3 regions of the Paeniglutamicibacter selenitireducens genome follow, and region 2 is predicted to be linked to each of the others. Evidence: riboswitches for the same ligand, from Rfam matches in the RefSeq annotation. Region 2 holds a riboswitch; each other region holds the start of a gene.
The links. Region 2 has a riboswitch for S-adenosylmethionine ahead of ACSYDW_RS04710 (OsmC family protein). Riboswitches for the same ligand answer to the same signal wherever they lie in the genome.
Positions count from the first base shown of each region.

Region 1: another riboswitch for S-adenosylmethionine. It lies ahead of ACSYDW_RS16805 (hypothetical protein); the one in region 2 lies ahead of ACSYDW_RS04710 (OsmC family protein).
Region 3: another riboswitch for S-adenosylmethionine. It lies ahead of ACSYDW_RS00080 (acyl-CoA dehydrogenase family protein); the one in region 2 lies ahead of ACSYDW_RS04710 (OsmC family protein).

Region 1 covers NZ_JBPULF010000011.1:96,471-103,033, forward strand. Annotated here, with positions in the region: gene pcrA (DNA helicase PcrA) at 66-2,486, shown strand; gene sucC (ADP-forming succinate--CoA ligase subunit beta) at 2,701-3,870, shown strand; gene sucD (succinate--CoA ligase subunit alpha) at 3,887-4,789, shown strand; gene ACSYDW_RS16805 (hypothetical protein) at 4,885-5,172, opposite strand; SAM riboswitch class IV at 5,194-5,324, opposite strand; gene ACSYDW_RS16810 (zinc-dependent alcohol dehydrogenase family protein) at 5,474-6,529, shown strand.
Region 2 covers NZ_JBPULF010000002.1:267,265-273,827, forward strand. Annotated here, with positions in the region: gene ACSYDW_RS04685 (MDR family MFS transporter) at 1-1,628, shown strand, start outside; gene ACSYDW_RS04690 (MarR family winged helix-turn-helix transcriptional regulator) at 1,630-2,142, shown strand; gene ACSYDW_RS04695 (MarR family winged helix-turn-helix transcriptional regulator) at 2,265-2,759, shown strand; gene ACSYDW_RS04700 (DUF4190 domain-containing protein) at 2,802-3,059, shown strand; gene ACSYDW_RS04705 (hypothetical protein) at 3,241-3,579, shown strand; SAM riboswitch class IV at 3,724-3,842, shown strand; gene ACSYDW_RS04710 (OsmC family protein) at 3,882-4,427, shown strand; gene ACSYDW_RS04715 (amino acid permease) at 5,004-6,551, shown strand.
Region 3 covers NZ_JBPULF010000001.1:13,410-19,203, reverse strand. Annotated here, with positions in the region: gene ACSYDW_RS00090 (DUF1345 domain-containing protein) at 1-308, shown strand, start outside; gene ACSYDW_RS00085 (LLM class flavin-dependent oxidoreductase) at 366-1,769, opposite strand; gene ACSYDW_RS00080 (acyl-CoA dehydrogenase family protein) at 1,848-3,185, opposite strand; SAM riboswitch class I at 3,193-3,289, opposite strand; gene ACSYDW_RS00075 (AmiS/UreI family transporter) at 3,489-4,127, shown strand; gene ACSYDW_RS00070 (FmdB family zinc ribbon protein) at 4,171-4,455, shown strand; gene fmdA (formamidase) at 4,509-5,765, shown strand.

The DNA of each region.
Region 1 (6,563 bases), on a different contig from region 2:
TTATGCCTTCTGCCGTGCACCCTCCGGCCAAGCCGGGGCAGGCTCCACGTAGACTAGGGCACATCATGGATTTCCTTTTCGATGACTTCGTCGCACCCGCTCCAGCCCAGCCACTGCCGGACGCCCTCGAGCTCCTCAGGGGCTTGAATCCGCAGCAGGAACAGGCTGTCAAGCATGCCGGATCGCCACTGCTCATCGTCGCAGGCGCGGGTTCCGGCAAGACCCGTGTGCTCTCCCACCGGATTGCCTACCTGCTGGCCACCGGCCGGGCCAGGCCGCACGAAATCCTCGCCATCACCTTCACGAACAAGGCTGCCGCGGAGATGCGCGAGCGCATTGCGGCACTCGTGGGGGAGGACGTTGCACAGAAGATGTGGATCTCGACCTTCCACTCCTCGTGCGTGCGCATCCTGCGCCGCGAAGCTGCCTCGGTTGGCCTGAAATCGAGCTTCTCGATCTACGACTCCGCGGATTCGCTGCGTCTGATCACCATGGTGGCCAAGGGCCTGGAGCTGGACCCGAAAAGGTTCACGCCGAAGTCCATGGCCCACAAGATCTCGGCGCTGAAGAACGAGCTCGTCGACGACGAACAGTACGCCGCGACAGTCGACTCGAACGACCCGTTCGCGCGGGCCGTCTCACAGGTCTACCGCGGGTACGCCGAACGCCTGCGCGCGGCAAACGCACTGGACTTCGATGACCTGATCGCGCACGTGGTCAACATCTTCCGCGCCTTCCCGGCCGTGGCGGACAACTACCGCCGGCGCTTCCGCCACGTCATGGTCGACGAGTACCAGGACACGAACCACGCCCAGTACGCCCTCGTGCGCGAACTGACCGGGCCCGACGGACCCACCCCGGGCGGGGAGCTGACCGTCGTCGGCGATTCGGACCAGTCGATCTACGCCTTCCGCGGCGCCGACATCCGCAACATCGTGGAATTCTCGAAGGACTACCCGGACGCCGAGACCATCAAGCTGGAGCAGAACTACCGCTCCACACAGACGATTCTCTCGGCGGCCAACGAGGTCATCAAGCGCAACCCGAACCGCCCGGAAAAGCGCTTGTGGACCGCCGAGGGCGACGGCGAGAAGATCGTCGGCTATGTGGGTGAATCCGAATCCGACGAGGCGCGCTGGATCGCCGACGAGATCCTGCGCCTGAACGACGAGGAGGACATCCGCCCCGGGGACGTTGCGATCTTCTACCGCACCAATGCCCAGTCGCGTTCGCTCGAGGAGCAGCTGATGCGCGTGGACCTGAAGTACAAGGTCATTGGCGGCACCCGCTTCTACGACCGCAAGGAAGTCAAGGACGCCCTGGCCTACCTCCGGGTCCTGATGAACCCCGAGGACGACATCAACGTCCGCCGCATCCTCAACGAACCCAAGCGCGGCATCGGCGACAGGGCCGAATACTCGGTTGCTGCCCTTGCCGAGCGCGAACGCATTTCCTTCATGGAGGCCCTCCGCCGCGCTGACGAGGCCCCGGGCCTTGGAACGCGTGGGCTGAACATGGTTGCCGCGTTCGTCAAGATCATCGACGACCTGGCCGTCGTCGCCGACGGTTCGGGTCCGGCCGAGGCCCTCGAGGCGGTGCTCGAACAGACCGGCTACCTGGAAATGCTGCGTTCCTCCAACGACCCGCAGGACGAGTCGCGCGTCGAGAACCTCGCCGAACTGGTGGCAGTGGTGCGTGACTTCATGAAGGAAAACCCCGAGGGAACGCTCACCGACTTCCTCGAACGCGTGGCACTGGTCGCCGACGCAGACCAGATCCCGGAGGCACCAAGCGACGACGAGGGCGCAAACATGGCCCGGCGCGAGGGGTTCGTCACGCTGATGACCTTGCACACGGCCAAGGGGCTCGAGTTCCCGGTGGTGTTCCTCACCGGGATGGAGCACGGCATTTTCCCGCACCAGCGTTCCTTGACCGACGAGAAGGAACTGGCCGAGGAACGCCGCCTGGCCTACGTGGGACTGACCCGTGCCCGCGAACGCCTCTACCTCACCCGCGCGGAGTACCGCAGCATGTGGGGCCAGTCGCAGTACAACCCCGCGAGCCAGTTCCTCGAGGAGATTCCTGTCGACCTGCTGGATTGGAAGCGCGAGGGCACCAAACGCTCGAACTTCGATTCCTTCGGCGGCTCCGCGAGCTTCGCCACCAGCCGCTACGAATCCGGCTCCTACTGGGGTGCCGGACGCGGAAACACCGGCGGCGGATCGACGCGCCTGAGCGGTGCCAGCGAGGAGCACACCCTGCGCACCGCTCCCACCGCACGGGCAGCCGCACGCAGCGGCCGCGTCCAGCCCAACAAGGAAATCATCGCGCTGAACATCGGCGACAAGGTCTCGCACGGCACCTTCGGCCAGGGCGTCGTGTTGGCGCTGGAAGGCGCCGGTGACAAGACTGTCGCGAAGGTCAAGTTCGCGGATGCGGAGAAGCGCCTGCTGCTTCGCTACGCGCCTTTGACTAGGCTTGACTAGCGTTTTCACGGAAGTTTCCGCGTGCAGGATGCCATGGCCGGTGCCCCGGGCGGGGCTCTACGATTCGTAGAACTGTGCCATTGCGTGGGAAAGCGTTAGTCTGAAGGTGCACCAGGCCTGTTTCAGGTCCGGTGCTCCCCTCTGAGGCGCGACATGGTTATGCCTTGCCGCGTCTTCGAGTCAGCATAGACTTCGACAAGAAGGACACAAGCCCGTGGACCTGTATGAATACCAGGCGCGCGATATGTTCGAGTCTCACGGTGTACCCGTGCTGGCCGGCATCGTTGCCTACACTCCTGAAGAAGCCAAGGCCGCAGCCGAGAAAATCGGCGGCGTCGTGGTTGTTAAAGCCCAGGTAAAGGTCGGAGGCCGCGGCAAGGCCGGTGGCGTCAAGGTCGCAAAGACCGCCGACGAGGCATTCGAGCACGCTACCAACATTCTCGGTATGGACATCAAGGGCCACACCGTGAACAAGGTCATGATCGCCCAGGGTGCGGACATTGCCGAGGAGTTCTACTTCTCCGTACTGCTGGACCGCGCCAACCGCAACTACCTGGCCATGTGCTCGGTCGAAGGCGGCATGGAAATCGAGGAGCTCGCCGTTGAGCGCCCCGAGGCACTGGCACGCATCGCCGTTGACCCGGCCGTGGGCATCGACCAGGCCAAGGCCAACGAGATCGTTGCAGCAGCAGGCTTCGCTCCGGAACTGACCGAAAAGGTCGCTTCCACTATCATCAAGCTGTGGGACGTCTTCAAGAAGGAAGACGCAACCCTGGTTGAGGTCAACCCGCTGGTCCGCACCGGCGCCGGCGACATCGTGGCACTGGACGGCAAGGTCTCCATCGACGAGAACGCCGACTTCCGCCACCCGCACCACGCAGACCTTGAGGACAAGGACGCCGCGGACCCGCTCGAGGCCAAGGCCAAGGCGCAGGACCTCAACTACGTCAAGCTGGACGGCGAAGTGGGCATCATCGGCAACGGTGCTGGCCTGGTCATGTCCACCCTGGACGTCGTTGCCTACGCAGGCGAGAACCACGGCAACGTGAAGCCCGCCAACTTCCTGGACATCGGCGGTGGAGCCTCTGCAGAGGTCATGGCCGCAGGTCTGGACGTCATCCTGAATGACGAGCAGGTCAAGTCCGTGTTCGTGAACGTCTTCGGTGGCATCACCGCATGTGACGCCGTTGCCAAGGGCATCGTCGGCGCACTGGCCGAGCTCGGTTCCGCAGCCAACAAGCCGCTCGTTGTGCGTCTTGACGGCAACAACGTGGAGGAAGGCCGCCGCATCCTGGCCGAAGCCAACCACCCGCTGGTCACCCTGGCAGCAACCATGGACGAGGGCGCCGACAAGGCCGCCGAACTCGCCAACGCAGCGAAGTAAGTAGGGATACGCGAACATGAGCATTTACCTTAACAAGGACTCCAAGGTCATCGTTCAGGGCATCACCGGTGGCGAGGGTACCAAGCACACCGCCCTGATGCTGAAGGCCGGAACCAACGTCGTCGGCGGCGTCAACGCCCGCAAGGCCGGCACCACCGTCGTCCACGGCGACAAGGACATCAAGGTCTACGGCGCAGTTGCCGAAGCCATGGCCGAAACCGGCGCCGACGTGTCGATCGTCTTCGTTCCGCCGGCCTTCACCAAGGATGCCGTCGTAGAGGCCATCGAGGCAGGCATCGGCCTGGTCGTGGTCATCACCGAGGGCGTGCCGGTGCAGGACTCGGCCGAGTTCTGGGCACTTGCCCAGTCCAAGGTCGACGCCGACGGCAACCAGATCACCCGCATCATCGGCCCGAACTGCCCCGGCATCATCACCCCCGGTGAAGCACTGGTCGGCATCACCCCGGCCAACATCACCGGCAAGGGCCCGATCGGCTTGGTCTCCAAGTCCGGTACCCTGACCTACCAGATGATGTACGAACTGCGCGACCTGGGCTTCTCCACCGCCATCGGCATCGGCGGCGACCCGGTCATCGGCACCACCCACATCGACGCCCTGGCTGCGTTCGAGGCGGATCCGGAGACCAAGGCCATCGTCATGATCGGCGAAATCGGCGGCGACGCCGAAGAGCGTGCAGCCGACTTCATCAAGGCCAACGTCACCAAGCCGGTTGTCGGCTACGTGGCAGGCTTCACCGCCCCCGAAGGCAAGACCATGGGCCACGCTGGCGCCATCGTCTCCGGTTCGGCCGGTACCGCACAGGCAAAGAAGGAAGCACTCGAGGCTGCCGGCGTGAAGGTCGGCAAGACCCCGTCGGAAACCGCGAAGCTGCTGCGCGAAGTTTTCGCCGCCCTCTAAGCTGAGCATTCCGCATTCGGCGGTTGGCCGCCCGTGAAAACGGGTGGCCAACCGCCGTTTCGTTTATGCGGCGGAAACAGGTTCGCTCCGGTGGCTCAGCCGCGCAGGCGGAAGAACGAGGTGCCGGCGGCCTCGTAGCCCCCGGGCAGCAGCAGCACCCGCAGCTCCGGGTTGAACTGCACCTCGGCAGGCCCGCGCCCGTCCAGCGCCGCCGCGAGCTTGTCCGGGGAGAGCGCCTCCAGCAGCCATTCGTTGGGGCCGGCACCCAGCTGCAGGAGCCCGGTGCCTGGGTCGAAATCAAGCCAGGCGGAGATCCAGTCCCCGGCAAAGCGCGGCAGGGGATTGGCGGTGGCCGCGGGGGCTGTGTACGTGTGGTGGGACATGGGTGTCACGTTCCTTGAAGCTGGTTGTCCTTGCCCTGCCGCGGGTATGCGTGCGAAGGCCGCTTCGTCATCCGAACCACCCGCCGTACAACAATGGGGTTGGTGCCTGGTCAGTCGGAGCTTTGCCATGAAAGCAACCAGAACTCGTGAAGCTGTATCCACCATACGTCGGGCAACCGACACCTCGCCAGCGCCGGTCGGTTGAGCGCAATAAAGCGTCATCGCGCGGCCGTGCGGACTTTGCGCCGGGAGGCATAGGCTGGGAGGCGGATATCCGTCACCAGCTTCCGGAAGGCACACCATGCGCGCAACACTGATCCACGGACCGCGGGACATCCGCGTCGAAGACTGCCCGGACCCGGTCCTGCTTGCCGGCACCGACGCGCTGGTCAGGGTGACAGCGGCCTGCGTGTGCGGGTCGGACCTGTGGCCGTACCGCGGCGTCAACCAGATCCCGAAGCCGCGGCGCATCGGCCACGAATTCATTGGCGTCGTCACGGCCGTCGGGGACGAGGTCTCCACCCTGAAGGCCGGGGACTTCGTGGTTGCCCCGTGGGCCAACAGCTGCGGGGAATGCCCGCCATGCCGCAACGGAGTCCACGTGGCCTGCGAGCACCGGGCCGTCAGGGGCGGGAAGGACGAGCACGGGCTGCCTGTCGATGGCGGCCAAGGTGAGGCGGTGCGCGTTCCGAATGCCGATGGAACCCTGGTTCCGGTGCCCGGCGTCTCGGAGCCGGACGAGGCCTTGTCCAAATCGCTGCTCGCGCTCTCCGACGTCATGGGCACCGGACACCACGCCGCGCTCGGTGCCAAGGTGGCGCCGGAGCGCAGCGTTGTGGTGGTCGGCGACGGCGCCGTGGGTTTGAGCGGCGTGCTCGCCGCCAAACGTCTGGGGGCCACCCGGATCATCGCCATGTCCAGGCATGCCGACAGGACCGAGCTGGCCCTCACTTTCGGGGCGACCGACGTGGTCGCCGAGCGCGGCACGGAAGCCGCCGACAAGGTGCGCGAGCTGCTCGGGGGAGTGCTGGCCGACTCTGTGCTCGAATGCGTCGGCACCGCCGAGTCCCTGGGACAGGCGCTGGCCTGCACCAGGCCCGGCGGCGCCATCGGCTTCGTCGGGGTGCCGCACGGGGAAGATCCGTTGCCCCTCTACGAGCTTTTCTCGAAGAACATTTCGCTGGCGGGTGGCGCGGCCAGCACCCGCGCCTACCTGCCCGAGCTGCTGGAGGCCGTGCTCGCAGGGGACATCAATCCCGGCCTGGTCTTCGACACGGTGATGGGCCTGGAACAGGCGCCGGAGGCCTACGCGGCCATGGACGAGCGCCGCTCTATCAAGGTCATGCTGGTGCCGTAGGACGTTGGGGTGACCGCAGCACCGCTCAGGCCGC
Region 2 (6,563 bases):
GGCTGCTGATGGGCATGTTCGTGTCCATCCTCGCCGGCACCGTCGTCGCCAGCTCGCTTCCGATCATCGTTTCCGACCTCGGCGGCAGCCAGACCTCCTACACCTGGGTCGTCACCGCGACCCTGCTTGCGACAACCATTTCGACCCCGATCTGGGGCAAGCTTGCCGACCTCGTCGACCGCAAGCTCCTGCTGCAACTCTCGCTCGCGATCTTCGTGATCGCCTCGGCAATCGCCGGCTTCTCGCAGGACACCAACATGCTCATCACCATGCGTGTGCTCCAGGGCCTGGGCGGCGGCGGCATGGCCGCGCTGAGCCAAGTCGTCATGGCGGACATCATTTCCCCGCGCGAACGCGGCAAGTACATGGGCCTCTTCGGCGCCATCATGGCCGTGGGCACCGTGGCAGGGCCGCTGATCGGCGGCTTCATCACCGACACCATCAACTGGCGCTGGAACTTCTTCGTCGCCCTGCCGATCGCCGTGGTGGCCATCTGGCTGATCCAGCGCACCCTGCACCTGCCCGAGCTTGCCAAGCGCAAGGTCAAGATCGACTACCTCGGCATCGTCCTGCTGTCGGCGGGCGTTTCCCTGCTGCTCATCTGGGTTTCGATGGCCGGAACCAACTTCGAGTGGGCCTCCCCCACCACCGCATGGATGGTCGGCGGCGCGGTCCTCGCGCTGATCGCCTTCGTGGTCGTTGAACTGCGCGCCTCCGAGCCGCTGATCAACCTCGACCTTTTCAAGAACGCCACGTTCACGCTGGCCGTCATCGCCTCCCTCTCGGTCGGCGTGACGATGTTCGGCACCTCCGTTTTCCTTTCGCAGTACATGATCATGGCCCGCGGCGCCACGGCCACCAGCGCCGGGCTGATGACCCTGCCCATGATGGCCGGCGTCCTGGTCATCTCCACCATCGCCGGCGCGATGATCTCGCGCTTCGGCAAGTGGAAGGCCTTCGTGGTCGCCGGTTCGGTCATGCAGACCGTGGGCCTTTTCGCCCTGGGAACCATCCACTACGACACGAACTTCCTGGTGCTCTCCGGCTACATGTTCCTGCTGGGCTCCGGCGTCGGCATGGTCATGCAGAACATGGTGCTGGTGGTGCAGAACGCCGTTCCGCAGAAGGAACTCGGCGTGGCCAGCTCGGCCGTGACGTTCTTCCGCTCGCTCGGCGGCACCGTCGGCGTTGCAGCGCTCGGCTCGATCCTGGCCCTGCGGATCCCCGAGATGCTCGCCGAACGCAAGGACGAGATGGCCGCCGCACTGGCCCACCTGGGCGCCGCAGGCAAGGACGTCGGCCAGGCGCTGGCCTCGGGCACCATGCCCGCCATGAACCAGCTGCCAGAGTCGATCCGCCAGATCATCGAATCCGTCTACGGCGATGCCGTGGCCCACGTCTTCGCCATTGCCGCGCCGTTGGGCTTCCTGACCATCCTCGCCGTGGCGTTCCTGCCGAACCTGCCGCTGAGCCGGATGACCCGCACCGAACGCAGCAAGGTCGAGGAGGCCGAGGCAACCGCCGGCGCCGAAGCCGGGGAACAGCCCGCAGGTGCCGACGCAGCCGAGGCCATCGCGACGGATTCCACCGCCGATGCGGCCAAGGCCGAGTCGGCTCCCGGGCGCTGACATGGATAGCCAGTCTTCCTCCTGTCTCCCGGCGGTTCCCTCCCAAGAACCGCCGGGCTCGGATCCGGATTCCGTTGGCCTGATCCACGAGGTTGAAAAGGAATTCTCGACCCTGGTGATCAGGGCCCGCACGGCAATACGCAAGCGGGCGCTGTCCATCCACCCGGACTTGCAGCCGCTGGGCTTCAAGGTCCTCTCGATCCTGGTCCGGGAGCATTCCCGACACCAGGTCGGGCTGGCCGAGGAGCTGGAGGTCGACAAGGCGACCATGAGCCGGACCATCAAACAACTGGAGTGCCAGGGCCTTGTCGAAAGGGTCTCCGACCCTGCCGATGGCCGGGCCATGCTGGTCAGCATCACCGAGCCCGCGCGGAGTCGTTTCTCCGCCTCGGGTTCGCGGTCCCGTTCGATGCTTCGCGAACGCCTCGCCACCTGGGACCCGGAGGAAATCAAGCTTTTCTCCGAGCTGCTCTCGCGGCTCAACGTCAGCGACGTGCTGCGGCAGGAAGACTGACCCGGCACAGGACCGCGCGCCCGGCCCCGCATTCGCTCCCCTTCGGGGAACCGGGTGCGGGGCCATCGTCGTCCACCGGTTTTCCTCCGGCTGACCGCGGGAAACGCACTATCATTGACTACATGGAACCCCCCAGCCCCGAGCGGACCCCCGACGCCGAGCGAACCGCCGACCAGCAGGTGCTGGAACCGCTGATGCAAGAGGTCGAGAAGCAGTTTTCGATCATGGCAGTCAAGGCCCGCACCGCGATCCGGAAGCGCGCCCTGGAGATCCACCCGGACCTGCAGCCGCTGGGCTACCGCGTGCTCTCGATCCTGGTCAGGGAGGAAGCCCAGCAGCAAATCGTGCTGGCCTCGGAGCTGCACGTTGACAAGGCAACCATGAGCCGGACCATCAAGCAGTTGCAGGCCCAGGGGCTGGTGACACGGGAACCCGACCCAAGCGACGGGCGCGCCATGCTGGTCAGCGTCACCGAAACCGCCCGCGAATCATGGGTCGCCTCCGGGGCACGGGCCCGGGACCTCATGCGCGAACGGCTGTCCACCTGGGACCCCGAGGAAATCGAGCGCTTCGCCGACCTGCTCGCCCGCCTGAATTCCAACGACGCCAACGCCTGATCCACACCTGCCGGACACCCCGGTCCCAGCACAGGAGGACCCATGACCCAGTACCCCGACCCGATGCGCGGCCAGCAGCTCGCCCAGACCTCGATGATCCTGGGCATCCTCTCCATTTTCGTCCCCCTGGTCGGCATCGTCCTGGGCATCATCGCCATCAACAAGGCCAACGAGGCGGAACAGCTCAACGCCGACGCCACCGTCGGCAGGGTAACGGGCTGGGTCGGGACCATCCTGTGGATCCTCTCCGTGATCCCGCTCCTGCTGCTGATCCCCTTCATTTTCATCGCCGCCTTCTAGGCCGGCCCGGCCGCCGGGCGGCCGCAGCGAGGGGCCCGCACGGTGAACATGTGACCTTTTCGTTAGGGTACACACCCGCGGTTTTCCCCAGTTCGTGGTCAAACCCCGGTACGCTCGAGAGCCGGGGACACCGTTCCCGGAAACCAATCACTTGTGCCAGATTCTTTCGCATGGAGGAAATATGACCCAGCCAGCAGACAACACCCCGCAGTACAACGGTGCAAACCCGTACCAGGGTGCACCCGCCTACACCCAGAACAGCCCGGAGCAGCTGCGCGGCTCCCAGCTCGCCCAGACCTCGATGATCCTGGGCATCCTCTCGCTCTTCGTCGTCGGCATCATCCTCGGCCCGATCGCGATCTCGAAGGCCAAGCAGGCCGAACAGCTCAACGTGGCGGCCACCGTTGGCAAGGTGACGGGCTGGATCGGCACGATCCTGTCCCTGCTCTCCATCGTCGGGTTCATCATCCTCATGGTCGTCGCAACCACCACCGCTGCAGGCGCCGCGAGCTTCTCGTAACCCCCTGCTGCATCGATCCGGCGGTTCACCCAGTGCTTCACTGGTTGGCCGCCGTTTCCCGTTAACCGGCATGCCTGCGGTGCATGACGCCCCGTGAAGCGGGCGCTTGCCCCGCGGCGGGGCATCGGGAAGACTCGACACCAGAATCACGAGTTCCAACCATTCACGACCCTGGTCGGTTGGACGGCAACCCCCTTCGTCATAGCGGGGTGCTCCAGGTGAAGATTCGACGCCGTCCAACCGGACCGGCGTAAGTATGGCGACGTGATTGGCACGCGCCACCACGGAAGGATCGATCCCCCATGTCAGAGACCCTGCTCGAAACCACCCCGGACCTCCTGCGCGCCGAGAAGCTCAATGCCGCCGGAAACGCGTGGGGTGGGCGCATCGCCGCAAACACCGCCAACGCGTCGCTGACGTTCACGGCGAATGGCACGGCCGTCGGCTCGGTGGCCACCGAGGTGACGGCGGGCAAGCACCGCTTCCTGGTCGACGAGCCCGTCGGCCTGGCCGGGGACGACGCGGCTGCGAGCCCCGTCGAGTACGCGCTCGGCGCGCTGATCGCCTGCCAGGTGGTCGTCTACCGCCTCTACGCCCACCAGCTGGGGCTCAAGATCGATTCGCTGGAGATCGACGCCGCGGCGGACCTCGATGTGCGCGGGCTCTTCGGCATCGACGAATCCGTGCGCCCCGGCTTCGGCGCTGTCCGGCTCACGGTGAAGGTCTCGGGTCCCGAAACCCGCGAACGCTACGAGGAGCTGCAGGCCGCGGTCGACGCGCACTGCCCGGTCTTCGACATCGTCGCGAACCCCACGCCGATCTCCGTCGAGCTGGTCGTCGCCGGCTAGGGCCCGGCAGGCACCCCGGGGGCCATCCGCCGACACTGCGGGTGGCCCCCTTTTTCGTTGTTCGTGCGGCATCCGGGCGGCTTGTCCCTATACCACAGTGCTTCCCGGCCGCCGCGGCCGGGGCATCCCTCAGGCGCCCCCACAGGGTGCCCCGATTCACTTTTTGTGACGAACGCCCGTCATAATAGTTAGTGTCGCGTCGTTGGATCCGGGCATCCGGACGGTATCAACGAGCGAGAATTCCGGGCCCCGGGGGCCCAGATCACCGACTTCGGCATGGTCGTGATCCAGATAGACCACTGCCGGAAAGCTAGCAATGCATCAGCAATACTGTGCCTCGGGGCGAACAAGGGCCAGGTTATCCATTCGATCATCTGTGGCTCGAGCCTTCGGATTGGCCACCACGGGCGACGCTCTGTATATTTCACCGGCCCGGTTTCCCTCCCAAAAAACCGCACAAATACAGGGATGCGCGCCATGTGAGAAAGCAGACACCCGCCGGGTTGCGACAGCAGCACACGACGGCCTTGTGAGCAAAGTCGCTTCGATGCCCCTCGGTGGTGTTGCATGACACCCATGAGCAGAACTTCCGTGACACTTGAAAATGAATCGCCGGTGCAGCGTGGCACCGTCGATCCCGGCGCGGGCGCCGGCAAGAACGACAACGAACTCAAGCGCGGGCTAAGCAGCCGCCACCTCCAGATGATCGCCATCGGCGGTGCCATCGGCACCGGCCTGTTCGTCGCATCCGGCGGCACCATCGCACAGGCCGGCCCCGGCGGCGCCCTTGTCGCCTACGCGCTGGTCGGCCTGATGGTCTTCCTGCTGATGCAGTCCCTCGGCGAGATGTCCGCGAAGATCCCGGTGGCGGGCTCCTTCCAGACCTACGCCACGCGGTTCGTCTCCCCGTCCTTCGGGTTCGCGATCGGCTGGAACTACTGGTTCAACTGGGCCATCACCGTGGCCGCCGAGCTCGTGGCCGCCGGCATCATCATGGACTTCTGGTTCCCGGGGGTTCCCGGCTGGATCTGGGCCGGCTCGTTCCTGGTGCTGCTCACCGGCGTGAACGCCCTCTCGGCCAAGGCCTTCGGCGAAAGCGAATTCTGGCTCTCGATGATCAAGGTCGCGGCAGTCGTGGTCTTCCTGATCGCCGGCGTGCTGATGATCGTCGGCATCCTCGGTGACACCTCCCCGGGCCTGAGCAACTGGCAGAACCGCGAGGACGTCTTCCACGGCGGTTGGGTCTCGATCATTTCCGTCTTCATGATCGCCGGGTTCTCCTTCCAGGGAACCGAGCTGGTCGGCGTTGCCGCCGGTGAGGCCAAGAACCCGCGCAAGGAAGTCCCCAAGGCCATCCGCTCGGTCTTCTGGCGCATCATGATCTTCTACATCGGTGCCATCTTCGTGATCGGTTGCCTCATCCCGTTCACCGACCCGAGCCTGCTCTCCTCCGGCGAAGCGGACATCGCCGCCTCGCCGTTCACCCTGGTGTTCGAGCGTGCCGGCATCGCCTTCGCCGCGGCCCTGATGAACGCAGTGATCCTCACGGCCATCCTCTCCGCAGGCAACTCCGGCCTCTACGCCTCCACCCGCATGCTCTACGCCATGGCGCACGACGGCAAGGCACCGAAGCTCTTCGGCCGCACCAACTCGCGCGGCGTGCCGATCAACGCACTGCTGGCCACCGCGGCCGTCGGCCTCTTCGGCTTCCTCAGCGCCATCGTCGGCCAGGGTGCCGCGTACGCCTGGCTGCTGAACGTCTCGGGCCTGTGCGGGTTCATTGTCTGGGCGGGCATCGCCCTGTCCCACTACAGGTTCCGCCGTGGATTCCTGGCGCAGGGCAACAAGGTCAGCGACCTGCCGTACAAGGCGTCGTTCTTCCCCATCGGCCCGCTGCTGGCCTTCGCCGTGCTGATCGTGGTGATCGCGGGCCAGAACTACGAGGCGGTGCTGGCAGGGCGCGGCATGGAGGTCCTTTCCTCCTACATCGGCCTGCCGATCTTCCTGGCGCTGTGGATCATCCACCGCAAGGTCACCAACTCGCGCGTCGTGCCTCTGCTGGAGATGGACCTCTCCGGCCCCGAGGACGTCGAGGAGGAGGAAGCCGCCGCCAAGGTCGGCTAGCCCCCACAAGGG
Region 3 (5,794 bases), on a different contig from region 2:
CATTGCTCGCCATGGCCTGCACCGCAATGTCCTGGCTGCTGGTGCACACGCTCTTCACGCTGCGCTACGCGGAGATCTACTACGAGGGGGACCCGGGAGGGATCTCGTTCAACCAGGAACAGCCGCCGCAGTACACGGACATCGCCTACATGGCCTTCAGCGTCGGGATGACCTACCAGGTGGCGGACACCAACATCACCAGCCGCCGGATGCGCTCGGCGGTGTTGCGGCACAGCCTGCTGTCCTTCGTATTCGGTACCGGGATCCTGGCAACAACCATCAACTTGGTGGTCACGCTGGTGGCCTGAACCGGGTCCGGGCGGGGAGCCCAGGCGCGCCGCCCGGACCCGGTTTGCCGTGCGCCGCTACCTGGATTCGGCGTTCGCGAAGCGGTAGTTCGCGGCGCGGTGCGTGTCCCGGACGCGGTCGCCCCTGCCGAAGAGCTTGTTGCGCAGTGTGCCGCCGGCGTACTCGGTCGGGTAGGCGCCGCGGGCCTGCAGCTCGGGGACGATGTATTCCACGATGTCCTCGAAGGTGCCCGGGGTGATCGCGTAGGCCAGGTTGAAGCCGTCGACGTCGGTCTCCTCCACCCATTCGATGAGCTGGTCCGCGACCTCGGACGGGGAGCCGACGGTGATCGGGCCGAAACCGCCGACCCCGACCCACTCGGCGAGCTGGCGGATGGTCCACGGGTTGCCCTCGTCGCCGCTGGCCTTCTGGAACGTCGCCACGGACGACTGGATCGCGTTGGACTTCACGTTGTCGCCGATGACGTCGTCCGGGGCGTAGGTGGAGAGGTCGATGCCCATCCAGCCCGAGATCAGCGCGAGCGCCCCGTCGATGTCCGCGTAGGACTTGTAGTCCTCGAACTTGGCCTGCGCCGCGGCGCTGTCCGGGCCGGTGATGATGGTCTGCATGGTGTAGATGCGCACGTCGTAGCGGTCGCGGCCTGCGGCCTCGACCTCGTCGCGGATCCTGGACACCGTGGCCTTGAGCAGTTCCTTGGTCGGGGCGGTGACGAACACTGCCTCGGCGTTCTCGGAGGCGAACTTCAGGCCGCGTGGGGAGGCTCCGGCCTGGAAGATCACGGGGGTGCGCTGCGGGCTGGGCTCGGTGATGGCGATGCCCGGGACCTTGAAGTACTTGCCCTCGTGGTTGATCTCGTGGACCTTGGACGGGTCGGTGAACACGCCGCGCGCGGCGTCGCGGACCACCGCGTCTTCCTCCCACGAGCCCTCAAGCAGCTTGTAGATGACTTCCAGGTACTCGTCGGCGTGGTTGTAGCGCTCGTCGTGTTCCAGCTGGTCCTCCTGGCCCATGTTCCGTGCCGCGGAGGGCAGGTAGCCGGTGACGACGTTCCAGCCGATGCGTCCCTGGGTCAGGTGGTCGAGGGTGGCCAGGCGGCGGGCGAACGGGTACGGGTGTTCGTAGGCGGTGCCGGCTGTGACGCCGAAGCCGAGGTTCTCGGTGACGGCGGCCATGGCGGAGACGAACATGAACGGGTCGTTGACCGGGACCTGCGCGGCCGTGCGCAGCGGGACTTCGTTGGTGCCGCCGAAAACGTCGTAGGTGCCGAGCACGTCGGCGATGAAGATGCCGTCGAACTTGCCCTTTTCGAGGGTCTTGGCCAGTTCGGTCCAGTAGGTCAGGTCCTTGTAGCGTGCGGACTGGTCTTCGGGGTGGCGCCACAGGCCCGGCGACTGGTGGCCCACGCAATTCATGTCAAAGGCGTTGAACCGGATCTGGCGTGGTGCAGGAGTCGTGCTCATGGTATTCCTTTGCGGGATAGGGGTCATCGAGGGTTGCCGAGGCAACCCTGCCGGGAAGGTTCAGGTGGTCGGGAAGGCCTAGCGGCCGGGCGCCGAGGTGTTCGAGCCGAGGTCGCCCACGGCGTTCAGGCGCTTGGGGGCCGTCCCGTTGACCTCGTAGTCGCCGACGATGCGCGCCTTGTAGATCGCGGGGTTGTGGGTGGCGACGGTGCGCGCGTTGCGCCAGTGCCGGTCCAGGTTGCAGCCGGTTGCCGTCGAGGATGCCCCCAGCCCGTCGAAGAGCTTCGTGGCGGCGGACAGCACCAGCGGCTGGACGATGGTTTGCGCCCGGTTGGCGGCAAGTTCACACACCGCGAAGCGTTCGGCGTTGCTGAGCGAATCGTCGGCGAGCGCCACCTCGATCTCCGCGACGGCGGACAGCACGATGGAATCCGTGGCGAAGGCCGTGGCCGAGATTTCGCCGACAAGCTGCAGAACCTGCGGCTCGTTGCGCAGCGGGACACCGGTGCCGGTGCTGAAGGTGCGGGTTCGCGCCTGCACCGCGGAGCGCACGTCGTTCAGCGCCGCACGGGTGATTCCGCCCTGCACAGCCAGCAGCACCAGCTGGAAGATCGCGGACTCCGGGTCGTTGACCTGCTGCTCCTCGGGCAGCAGGGTGTCGACAGGAACATCCTGGAACGTCGTGGAGCCGGTGCCTGTGAGCTGCTGGCCGAAGCCGTCCCAGTCGTCGTAGATCTTGACGCCGGAACGCTGCGTGGAGACGAGCGCGATCTGGCGGCCGGCCAACGTGGGGTGGGACGCCGCAACGGCAACCCAGTCGGCGTAGATGGTGCCGGTGCAGTAGTACTTTTCGCCCGTCACGAACCAGTGGTCGCCGCGCTGCTCGAGCGTGGTGTTGAGCGAGCCCAGGGGGTTTCCGCCGCGTTCGGTGTAGGCGTTGCCAACGATCTGGCCAGCGGCGATCCGTTCGGTCCAGCGGCTGCGCACCGCGGGGTCCCGGAGGGTGAGCGCGGATTCGACGAAGGCGATGTGCGCACGCCACAGGTGGGCCACCTGGGAGTCGGCTTCGGCGAGTTCGATGAGCAGGCGGAAGAGGTCGCTCAGGCTTGCCCCGTAGCCGCCTTCGCTGACGGGGATGCGCAGGGCACCGAAGCGCTCGCGGTTGAGCCATCCGACCTGCTCGTACGGCAGGGTACGGGTGGCATCCCGCTGGCTGGCACCCTCGGCAATCCGGGCGAACACGGGACGGAACACTGCGGCGAGTTCGTCGTAGTGGCCGTTGGCGGGAACCCCGGGGGTGAGCTTGAGCAGGTGCCGGGCCGGCGCGTTGCTTGCCAGCGCTTCCAGCGAGACGGACCCGAAGATGTTGGGGTCGGTTTCGACATCGAAGGTGTGCAGGGGTGACTCGGCAGCCATGATTTGATCTCCATCGACTCTGGCGTGAGCACCTACCGCCCAATGAAGGGGAGGGGTTGCTGCGGCGTCATGGAGCCAGATCTCTCGGCCGCTCTGGATGGTTGTTGATGACATTTCTACAAGAGCCGCGTCATGTGGCGCAAACGAACGCCGTCACAATTGTTCTTCTGAAGGGCATGTCCTACCCCTTGCTTGCGTCATCCTTCGACGATAGCCTAAGCAAAATTGTCAGGTGAGAAGCCAAAAATCCGTTCTGCGGAGCGTGCGCTTTCGCCTAATTGCGGTGCGCTGAAAGGAAACGCTGTGGCAAGTGTCGGATTGCTTTATGTCGGTGCCGTGCTGTTCATCAACGGTCTCATGCTCCTGGGAAAGGTGCCCGGCAAGTCGGCAGCAATCCTGAACTTCGCGGTGGGCATCATGCAGGTGGTGTTCCCTACCATCATCCTGATCCAGTCCAACGGGGACCCCGCTGTCGTGTTCGGCGCCTCCGGCCTGTACCTCTTCGGGTTCACCTACCTGTACGTGGGGCTGAACCAGATCTTCGACCTCCCGGGAGAAGGACTCGGCTGGTTCTCGCTCTTCGTGGCCGGCGTTGCCGTGGTCTTCGGGGTCCTTCAGTTCACCCAGGTCGGAGACCCGCTCTTCGGTGTCATCTGGTTCATTTGGGCACTGTTGTGGACGCTCTTCTTCCTTCTGCTGGCGTTGGGCAAATCGTCCCTGAACGACTTCACCGGGTGGTTCACCGTCATTGTCGCCCACCTGACAGGCACGATCCCCGCGCTGCTGCTGCTCAGCGGCAGCTACACCAGCACGAGCCTCGAGGCCGGCATCATGGCCGTCCTGGGCGTCGTCGCCATTGTGGTCGCCTACGCATTGTCCCGGCGGAACAGTGGATCCACGGTCCCCGCCCCCGGCGAGCTCCCGGTGGCTCCCCGCGCCTAAGCCCACACCCCGCACTCCGCACTCCGCACCGAAAGGATGCAGCATGCCGCTCTATGATTTCCGTTGCCCCGAAGGAACTGTCTTCGAGTCAACATTCCCGATGATGGACGTACCGGATGCCCTCGAGTGCCCGGAGTGCCGGCAACCGGCGCGGCGCCAAATGAGTGCCCCGCGCCTGTCGATCGCCAACACCGCCGCCTACAAACTCGTGGACTCGACAAAGCGCAGCGCCCACGAACCAGCCGTCGTCTCGGGGCTTCCCGGGGCGGCCAAGAAACCAACGAGGTACACCAGCAACCCCCTGCACCAGAAACTCCCGCGCCCCTAAGCAGGTGCCGGGTCCACCCACCCAAGTACGACATCGTTTAAGGAGAAGCACCCATGCCTGAAGTGATATTTCCGCTCGATTCGACCAAGAAGTTTGAGGACCAGGAGAAGCTAGGACACAACCGCTGGCACCCGGAGATTCCGCCCGTGGCAACGGTCAAGCCCGGAGACGTTTTCCGGGTCGACTGCCGCGAGTGGTTCGACGGGGCGATCAAGAACGACGACTCGGCTCAGGACATCCTCGATGCACCGCTGCTGAGCGTCCACAAGCTCTCGGGACCCTTCGCCATCGAGGGTGCGAAGCCCGGCGACTTGCTGGTCGTGGACATCCTGGATGTCGGACCGATTCCCCAGGAAGACAGCGGGCCCCTGGCCGGCCAGGGGTGGGGCTACACGGGCATCTTCTCGAAGAACAACGGCGGCGGCTTCCTCACGGACCAGTTCCCCGACGCCTACAAGGCCATCTGGGACTTCACCGGACAGGTCGCCACCTCAAGGCACGTTCCCGAGGTCTCTTTCGAGGGGCTCATCCACCCCGGCCTGATGGGAACCGCCCCTTCGGCGGCCCTGCTGGCCAAGTGGAACAAGCGCGAAGGCGACCTCATTGCCACCGACCCCCTGCGCGTCCCGCCGCTGGCCTTGCCGCCGGAGGCCGAGCACGCGGTGCTGGGCGGGGTACCGGCCAGCGAATGGGGACGGGTCGGCGCCGAGGCCGCCCGCACCGCACCCCCGCGTGAGAACGGCGGCAACCAGGACATCAAGAACCTGTCCAAGGGCTCGCGGATCTTCTACCCCGTCTTCGTCGACGGCGCGAACCTGTCACTGGGCGACCTGCACTTCTCCCAGGGCGACGGCGAGATCACGTTCTGCGGCGCCATCGAAATGGGCGGCTTCATCGACCTGCGGGTGGACATCATCCGTGGCGGCATGGACACCTACGGGGTTTCCGAGAACGCCATCTTCATGCCGGGCCGCGTCGACCCGCAGTTCAGCGAGTGGATCGCATTCTCCGGCACCTCGGTCACGCTCGAGGGCGAGCAGCGCTACCTGGATTCGCACCTGTCCTACCAGCGCGCCTGCCTCCACGCGATCGACTACCTGACGAAGTTCGGGTACTCCCGCGAGCAGGCCTACCTGCTGCTGGGGGCGGCCCCCATCGAGGGCCGGCTCTCGGGCGTCGTGGACATCCCGAACTCCTGCTCGACCGTCTACCTGCCCACGGCGATGTTCGACTTCGACGTGCGCCCCTCGGCCAGCGGACCGCACCAGATCAACCCTGGGATGGGGGCGCCGATGGCGGCGAACAAGTAACCCGTTCCGACCCGTTTCCAACCAACAGA